DNA from 2 places in the Kitasatospora sp. NPDC059599 genome. Region 2 is predicted to be linked to the other one. Evidence: riboswitches for the same ligand, from Rfam matches in the RefSeq annotation. Region 2 holds a riboswitch; the other holds the start of a gene.

Region 1 (4,409 bases), on a different contig from region 2:
CCAGCGGCGGGCAGGAGCAGACCAGGTTGCGGTCGCCGTACGCGCCGTCGATCCGGCTCACCGGCGGCCAGTACTTGTCCGCCGGGTTCACGCCCGCCGGGAAGACCGCCTCCTGCCGCGAGTAGCCGTGCGCCCAGTCGCCGGCCAGCTCGGCGGCGGTGTGCGGGGCGTTGCGCAGCGGGTTGTCGTCGGCCACCCACTCGCCCGAGCCGACCTTGTCGATCTCGGCCCGAATCTCGATCATCGCGTCGCAGAAGCGGTCGATCTCGTGCAGGTCCTCGGACTCGGTGGGCTCGATCATCAGCGTGCCGGCCACCGGGAAGGACATCGTCGGCGCGTGGAAGCCGTAGTCGATCAGGCGCTTGGCGATGTCGTCCACCGTCACGCCCGTCTCCTTGGTCAGCGGGCGCAGGTCGATGATGCACTCGTGCGCGACCAGCCCGCCCGGGCCGGTGTAGAGCACCGGGAAGTGCGGCGCCAGGCGCTTGGCGATGTAGTTGGCGTTCAGCACCGCGACCTGGGTCGCGTGCTTGAGGCCCTCGCCGCCCATCAGCCGGACGTACGCCCAGGAGATCGGCAGGATCGCCGCCGAGCCCCACGGCGCGGCCGAGATCGGACCGACACCGGTGGCCGGGCCGGCCTCCGACTGCAGCGGGTGGTTCGGCAGGTACGGCGCCAGGTGGGCGCGCACCGCGACCGGGCCGACGCCCGGGCCGCCGCCGCCGTGCGGGATGCAGAAGGTCTTGTGCAGGTTCAGGTGCGAGACGTCCGCGCCGAACTTGCCCGGCTTGGCCAGGCCGACCAGGGCGTTCAGGTTGGCGCCGTCCACGTACACCTGGCCGCCGGCCTCGTGCACCATGGCGCAGATCTCGGTGATCTCGGTCTCGTACACGCCGTGGGTCGACGGGTAGGTGACCATCAGCACCGACAGGTTGTCGCGGTGCTGCTCGATCTTGGCCTTCAGGTCCTCGACGTCCACGTCGCCGTCGACCAGGGTCTTCACCACGACGACGCGCATGCCGGCCATCACGGCCGAGGCCGCGTTGGTGCCGTGCGCGGAGGACGGGATCAGGCAGATGTCGCGCTGGGTGTCGCCGTTGGCGTGGTGGTAGGCGCGGACGGCCAGCAGACCGGCCAGCTCGCCCTGCGAACCCGCGTTCGGCTGGATCGAGACGGCGTCGTAGCCGGTCACCTCGACGAGCTGCTGCTCCAGCTGGCGGATCAGGGTCAGGTAGCCCTGGGCCTGCTCGATCGGCGCGAAGGGGTGCAGCTGACCGAACTCCGGCCAGGTCACCGCCTCCATCTCGGTGGTCGCGTTGAGCTTCATGGTGCAGGAGCCCAGCGGGATCATGCCCCGGTCCAGCGCGTAGTCCCGGTCCGACAGGCGGCGCAGGTAGCGCAGCATGGCGGTCTCCGAGCGGTGGCTGTGGAAGACCGGGTGGGTCAGGTACTCGTCCTCGCGCAGCAGCGCGCCCGGCAGCGCGTCGGCGGCCTCGGCGACCTCGACCGCGTCGACGCCGAACGCGGCCCAGACGCCGGCCAGGTGCTCGCGGGTGGTGGTCTCGTCGGTGGAGACGGAGATCCGGTCCTCGCCGTCCTGGTGGACGTTGATGCCGTTGGCGCGGGCGGCGGCGGCGATCTCGGCGGCGCGGCCCGGGACGACCGCGGTGACGGTGTCGAAGAACTCGCCGTGCAGCAGCTCGACGCCGCCGGCCCGCAGGCCCTCGGCGAGGGCCGCGGCGTAGCGGTGGGTGCGGCGGGCGATGTCGGCCAGGCCGTCCGGGCCGTGGTAGACGGCGTACATCGAGGCCATCACGGCGAGCAGCACCTGGGCGGTGCAGATGTTGCTGGTGGCCTTCTCACGGCGGATGTGCTGCTCGCGGGTCTGCAGCGCCAGGCGGTAGGCCCGGTTGCCGTCGGAGTCGACGGAGACGCCGACCAGGCGGCCGGGCAGCGAGCGGGCGTACTCGGCGCGCACCGACAGGTAGCCGGCGTGCGGGCCGCCGAAGCCCATCGGCACGCCGAAGCGCTGCGAGGTGCCGCAGGCGATGTCGGCGCCCAGCGAGCCCGGGGACTTGAGCAGGGTCAGCGCCAGCAGGTCGGCGGCGACGGCGACGATCGCGCCCAGGCCGTGCGCCTGCTCGATCACCGGGGTGAGGTCGCGGACGACACCGGTGGCACCCGGGTACTGCAGCAGCACGCCGAAGACGCCGCGCTCGGCGATCTCGGCCGGGATGCCGTCGGACAGGTCGGCGACGACGACCTCGACACCGGTCGGCTCCGCACGGGTCTGGATCACCGCGGTGGTCTGCGGCAGGGTCTCGGCGTCGACCAGGAAGACACCGCCCTTGACCTTGGTGACGCGGCGGGCCAGGGCCATCGCCTCGGCGGCCGCCGTGCCCTCGTCCAGCAGCGACGACCCGGAGGTCGGCAGGCCGGTCAGGTCGGAGACCAGGGTCTGGAAGTTGAGCAGCGCCTCCAGGCGGCCCTGCGAGATCTCCGGCTGGTACGGGGTGTAGGCCGTGTACCAGGCCGGGTTCTCCATGACGTTGCGCAGGATCACCGGCGGCGTGAAGGTGCCGTAGTAGCCCAGGCCGATCATCGGCTGGAGGACCTGGTTGCGGCCGGCCAGCTCGCGCAGCTCGGCGAGGACCTGGGCCTCGGTCCGGCCCGCGGGCAGGTCCAGGCCGGTGATGGAGCGGATCGCCTCGGGCACGGCCGTGGCGGCGAGCTCGTCCAGCGAGCCGTAGCCGACGGACGCCAGCATCTTCTCCTGGGCGGCGGCGTCGGGGCCGATGTGGCGGTTCTCGAAGGGGCTGGCCAGCTCAAGCTCGGTGAGGGTCGAGGCGCCGGTGGGGCGTCCCGCGTTCGGCTGGGCGTTCATGGTGGTCGAGGCCTCCTGGTCACGGACCGGCGGGGGTACGCGCGCCTACCGGCCTTCCTCGCTGCGGAACAGCGAATGAGCCACGGCGGGCGGACCCGTCAGGCCTCCCCCTCTGTCATCGGGACCTGAGAGCTTCGCCCGCACGGCGCGCTGCGGCACGCCGTCGGCTTGCACCGTCGGTGAGGGTGGTGATCGCCGGCTTCCGTGCCGACGCTCCTGCCCTGCTTTCCAGAGTGACCTACCCCACACGGTACGGATGCCTGAGAGATTCCGGGGAGGAGTTGCTCCTTCGGCGCCCCGACCAGCGGTTTTCGCGGTCGGAGACTCTCCCGAGCGGGCTCTGCGGTCGCCGCCCAGGGTACCAGCGGGAGGCCATCCGATCACGGGTGCTTCCCGTCACCCCGGGTCTACGCGCGTCCCCCGGACGGCCCAGCCCGCAGCCCGTCCGGCGCACCCCGGTCGCGCCCGCCCAATTCATGGCATTTGGTGTGGAGTGGCGGACGGGACGGGCGCTCCTGCCGCCTTCCTGCGGGAGTTCCGCTGGCTCAGCGCACTGGAGGAAAGCGTGCAGACCGACATCGACCCCAGGGACCTCATCGGCCACAAGGCGGTCGACCGCAACGGAGACAAGATCGGCACGGTCGACGAGGTGTACCTGGACGACGCCACCGGCCAGCCCGAATGGGCCGCCGTCCGGACCGGCATCTTCGGCCGGGACGCCTTCGTCCCGCTCACCACGAGCGAGTTCTCCGGCGACGAGCTCCGGGTGCCGTACGACAAGTCACTGGTCAAGGAGTCCCCGGACTTCGGCGTGGGCCAGCACCTGTCCCCCGCCCAGGAGCTCCAGCTGTACCGCTACTACGGCCTCGATACCCCGGTGGACGACCACCCGGCCGGCGAGGACAGCGGCCGGACCGCGCAGTGCGACCACGACTTCGGCACCACGACGGCCGTCCCGGCGGCCGCGACCGCCGCGGCCGTCACCAAGCCGCACGCCCTCCGCTCCCCCGAGCCCGCCCCGGCCGCCAACGGCACCAGCACCGCCACGGAGGACAGCGTGCGCACCCTCAGCACCCCCGCGCCCGCCGCCACGCCCGCGGCGGCCGCGACACGCGCACCCATCGTCGAGCCCAAGCCGCAGTCCGCCCCGATGCCCACCCCGACGTCCGCCCCGACGTCCGCCGCCCCCGCGTCCGGCGCGGGCGCCGCCTCCCGCAACGAGCCGGTGGAGATCACCTGCCGCGAGGAGCGGCTGGACATCACCACCGAATGGCACACGGTGGGCACCGCGAAGCTGCGCAAGTACGTGACGAGCGAGCAGATCGAGCGCCGCGTCCCGGTGGTCCGCGAACGCGTCCGGGTCGAGCGGATGCCGGTCGGCGAGGCCGAGCGCGCCTCGCTCACCGAGAAGGAGATCGCCGAGGCCGTCGAGGAGGTCACCCTCCGCGGGGAACGCCCGGTGGTCCGCAAGTACCTCGCCCCCATCGAACGCGTCCGCCTCGTCGTCGAGCGCTACACCGCCGAG
Region 2 (4,409 bases):
ACCGCGATCGCCCGCTGCATCAGCGCACGCACCGCCTCCACCGCGGGCGGCGAACTCTCGTACAGGTCCAGGCCGATCGCCAGGTAGGGCTCCCCCACCGCCGGCTGCACCCAGGCCCGGCGCAGCGCCCGGACCGCGCGCACCTCGGCGGCCTGCCGCTCCAGCAACGCGAAGAACTGCGGGGCGTTCAGCTGCGGCTCGCTCAGTTTCAGCGGCCCGGCGGGCAGCCGGTCCAGGCCCGCGGCGATCCGCCGCAGATCGGCCCAGGGCACGCCGACGCCGCCGCCGGGCGCGTGCGGGTTCAGCCACAGGCCCCAGCGGGTGCGGTACAGCGAGGCGGCGATCTCCGGGCCGGAGATGACCTCGTGGGCCCGCGCCCAGCCGGAGGCGGCCAGTTGCTCGGGCGAGGTGACGGCCGGCGCGTAACCGTGGCCGCTGATCTCCATGTTCCCGTACTGCGCGTCCGGGCTGCCCGGCGTGCCGTGCCAGAGCAGCATCCAGACCCGGCCGTCCGCCAGCGCGTGCAGCAGTCGCTCGTACGCGTCGTAGCGCTCCGGCGCGACCTCGCGCAGGGCGTGCTCCAACACGCCGGGATCCGCTCCCGGGCGCCCGGCCGGTGCCTGGTGGCTCCAGGGCCCCGGCACCCCGCCCGCTCCCGTTCCCGCACTCATGCGCCCACCTCGCCGCGCCTCTTTCCTCGAACCCGCCGGCCCGTCGGCCGTCTGCACGCACCCTATGGCGCGGCACCGGCCACCGCCACGGCGACGTGCCTGTGATACGAAGCCGCTCACACCCGCGTGTAGAAAGGCAGTACCCGGGTGAGCAGCCACTCGACCACCGGGTCGTCGGCGAGGTCGAGCAGTACGAGGTGGACGCCGCCCGGCAGCGGCGCGGTTCCCAGCGCTCGGCCGAGCGCGTCGTTCACCGCGGCCGGGTCGGCCGGGGCCGCCGGATCCAACTGGACGCCCACGAACATCACGGTGGGCTCGCCCTCGATGCTGGCCAGCGCCCTGCGGGCGGTCAACACTCCGGGGAGGGCCGACAGTTCGGCCCGGCAGGCGGCCAGGAAGTGCTCCGGGTCCTCGCCCGGCACCGGCTCGCGCAGCGCGACCCGGCCGCCGGTCGGCGCCGGATCCTCGGCGCCCTCCCAGCGGTCCTCGCGCGGACCGCGCCGCAGCTCGGCCACGCCCTCCGGCGGCACCGGGATGCCCACCGCCGCCTCCGGGTTCACCGCGATCCCCACGCCCAGCGGCAGTCCGCGGGCGAACTCCCAGACCGGCGCGATCGCGAAGGCCATCCCCGGTGCCTGCTGCAGGAACACCTCCTGCGAGGAGAACACCGGCACGTACGGTTCACCGGCCAGCTCGACGGTCGGCAGGTCCAGCGACTGCCCCTGCGGGTCCGCTCCCGCGGGCAGCGGCACCCACACCTGGCTGCGGGCCAGCACCTCGATCACCCGCGGCGTCGCGCCCGGGTCACCCAGGGCCGCGGTCAGTACCTGCTCCAGCTCGTTGGCCGGCCACGTACCGCCCGCCGGCGCGCCCTCAGGACCGCCCCACCCCTGCTGCTGCTCCACCGGGTACCCCATGCGCCGCCGACTCCGCCCTCTGCCGGTCGGCCGCCCTCTGCTGCGCCGACGCGGAGCAGTCTAGGGCCCGGGGCAGGGGGGACGGGGGCACGTGTTCGGGCGGGTGCGGTCCGCCCGGGCGCGCGGCCGCCGTGTGACCGGGTCCCCCCTCCCTTCCTCGCCCGGGACGTGCCATGATGTGCGCGTCCGACGGCATGCGCCGCGGGCCCCACAACTCCATACCGGCCGCTCGAACCCGCGCGGGAGAGCCCGGAGTGCCGCAGCAGCGGTACGGCCGGCGCCGAAGGAGCAAGTCCTCCCCGGAATCTCTCAGGCCCCCCTACCGCACGGGTTAGGCACATCTGGAAAGCGGCGCACGGCCCTGTCGTACGCCCACCCACGGTGCAAGCCGCCATGCTGTCCCCCAAGCTGGAATCAGCTGCGGGCCGGCGTGCGGTGAAGCTCTCAGGTTCGACGACAGATGGGGAGACCCACGCCGCCGCATGCCCGCGCGCAGGGTCGGTCCCCGAGCGGGTCCGGTCCGGCGCGTGCACCCCTGAGTGCCCCGACCGAGGAGTTCCTGGCCATGTCGTCCCTCCGCCTGACCGCGCTCGACGCGCTGCACCGCGCCCTCGGCGCGACCATGACCGACTTCGCCGGCTGGGACATGCCGCTGCGCTACGGCAGCGAGCGCGAGGAGCACCTCGCCGTCCGCACCAAGGCCGGTCTGTTCGACCTCTCCCACATGGGCGAGATCACCGTCACCGGCCCCCAGGCCGGCGAGATGCTGGACCACGCGCTGGTCGGCTTCGTCTCCGCGCTGGGCGTGCTGCGCGCCCGCTACACCATGATCTGCGCCGAGGACGGCGGCATCCTGGACGACCTGATCGTCTACCGCCTGCGCGAGGACGCCTTCCTGGTCGTCGCCAACGCCTCCAACGCCCAGCTGGTCCTCGACGAGCTGATCGCCCGCGCCAAGGGCTTCGACGCCGTCGTCACCGACGACCGCGACACCTACGCGCTGATCGCCGTCCAGGGCCCGGAGGCCACCGCGATCCTGGCCGACACCACCGACGCCGACCTGCCCGGCCTCAAGTACTACGCGATCCTCCCGGCCCGGGTGGCCGGCCGCGACGTGCTGCTGGCCCGCACCGGCTACACCGGCGAGGACGGCTTCGAGGTCTTCTGCCACCCGGTCGACGCCGAGGAGATCTGGCAGGCGCTGACCACCGCCGGCGAGGGCCGCGGCCTGGTCCCGTGCGGTCTGTCCTGCCGCGACACGCTGCGCCTGGAGGCGGGCATGCCGCTGTACGGGCACGAGCTGTCCACCGACCTCACCCCGTTCGACGCGGGCCTGGGCCGGGTCGTCCGCTTCGACAAGACCACCAACGAGGGCGCCTTCATCGGCCGCAAGGCGCTGGAGCAGGCCGCCGCCGCGGCCGAGACCAACCCGCCGAAGGTGCTGGTCGGCCTGGTCTCCGACGGCAAGCGCGTCCCGCGCGCCGAGTACACCGTGGTCTCCGCCGACGGTACCCCGATCGGCCGGATCACCTCCGGTGCGCCGTCCCCGACGCTGGGGCAGCCGATCGCGATGGCCTACGTCGACGCGGCCCACGCCGCCCCCGGCACCACCGTCGCGGTGGACGTGCGCGGCAAGCACGAGCCGGTCCGGGTCGTGGCGCTGCCGTTCTACAAGCGCGCCCGCTGAGCGACCCCGCCGACCGTCCCCTTTCCCCGTACCCGCACGTCGAAGCTTTCCGCGCGGCGGCCCGCTTCGTCGTACCCGCTTCCCATCCTGGAGAATGACGCCATGAGCAACCCCTCGCACCTGAAGTACACCGAAGAGCACGAGTGGCTGACCGACGCCGAGGACGGCGTCTCCACCATCGGCATCACGCAGCACGCCGCCGACGCTCTCGGTGACATCGTCTACGTGCAGCTGCCCGAGGTCGGCGACGAGGTGACCGCCGGCGAGACCTGCGGCGAGCTGGAGTCCACCAAGTCGGTCAGCGACCTGTACTCGCCGGTGACCGGTGAGGTCACCGAGGTCAACCAGGACGTCCTGGACGACAACGGTCTGGTCAACAGCGCCCCGTTCGAGGGCGGCTGGCTGTTCAAGGTGCGCGTCGCGTCCACCGGCAAGCTGCTCACCGCGGACGAGTACAACGCCTTCATCAAGGCCTGACCCGTTCGTGACCGGGCGGGCCGCCCACGCGTCGGCCCGCCCCCACCGGGGCCCCCTTTCCTCCTCCACCGGGAAGAACACACCATGACGGTTCTCAACCAGTCCCTGCACGCCCTCGACCCGGAGATCGCCGCCGCGGTCGACGCCGAGCTGCACCGCCAGCAGACCACCCTGGAGATGATCGCCTCCGAGAACTTCGCCCCGGTGGCGGTCATGGAGGCCCAGGGCTCGGTGCTCACCAACAAGTACGCCGAGGGCTACCCCGGCCGTCGCTACTACGGCGGCTGCGAGCACGTCGACGTGGTCGAGCAGATCGCGATCGACCGCATCAAGGCCCTGTTCGGCGCCGAGCACGCCAACGTCCAGCCGCACTCCGGTGCGCAGGCCAACGCCGCCGCGATGTTCGCGCTGATCCAGCCGGGCGACACCATCCTGGGCCTGAGCCTGGCCCACGGTGGTCACCTGACCCACGGCATGAAGATCAACTTCTCCGGCAAGCTCTACAACGTGGCCGCGTACCACGTCGACGAGAAGACCGGCCAGGTCGACATGGCCGAGGTCGAGCGCCTCGCCAAGGAGCACCAGCCGAAGCTGATCATCGCGGGCTGGTCCGCCTACCCGCGCCAGCTGGACTTCGCCGCGTTCCGCCGGGTCGCC

Evidence for each region. Region 2 has a riboswitch for glycine ahead of gcvT (glycine cleavage system aminomethyltransferase GcvT). Riboswitches for the same ligand answer to the same signal wherever they lie in the genome.
Region 1: another riboswitch for glycine. It lies ahead of gcvP (aminomethyl-transferring glycine dehydrogenase); the one in region 2 lies ahead of gcvT (glycine cleavage system aminomethyltransferase GcvT).

Annotation. Positions count from the first base shown of each region.
Region 1 covers NZ_JBHWCL010000271.1:325-4,733, reverse strand. Annotated here, with positions in the region: gene gcvP (aminomethyl-transferring glycine dehydrogenase) at 1-2,884, opposite strand, end outside; glycine riboswitch at 3,123-3,226, opposite strand; gene ACFV04_RS43230 (PRC and DUF2382 domain-containing protein) at 3,378-4,409, shown strand, end outside.
Region 2 covers NZ_JBHWCL010000025.1:28,376-32,784, reverse strand. Annotated here, with positions in the region: gene ACFV04_RS12130 (enhanced serine sensitivity protein SseB C-terminal domain-containing protein) at 1-671, opposite strand, end outside; gene ACFV04_RS12125 (enhanced serine sensitivity protein SseB C-terminal domain-containing protein) at 788-1,588, opposite strand; glycine riboswitch at 1,819-1,923, shown strand; gene gcvT (glycine cleavage system aminomethyltransferase GcvT) at 2,154-3,275, shown strand; gene gcvH (glycine cleavage system protein GcvH) at 3,378-3,752, shown strand; gene glyA (serine hydroxymethyltransferase) at 3,837-4,409, shown strand, end outside.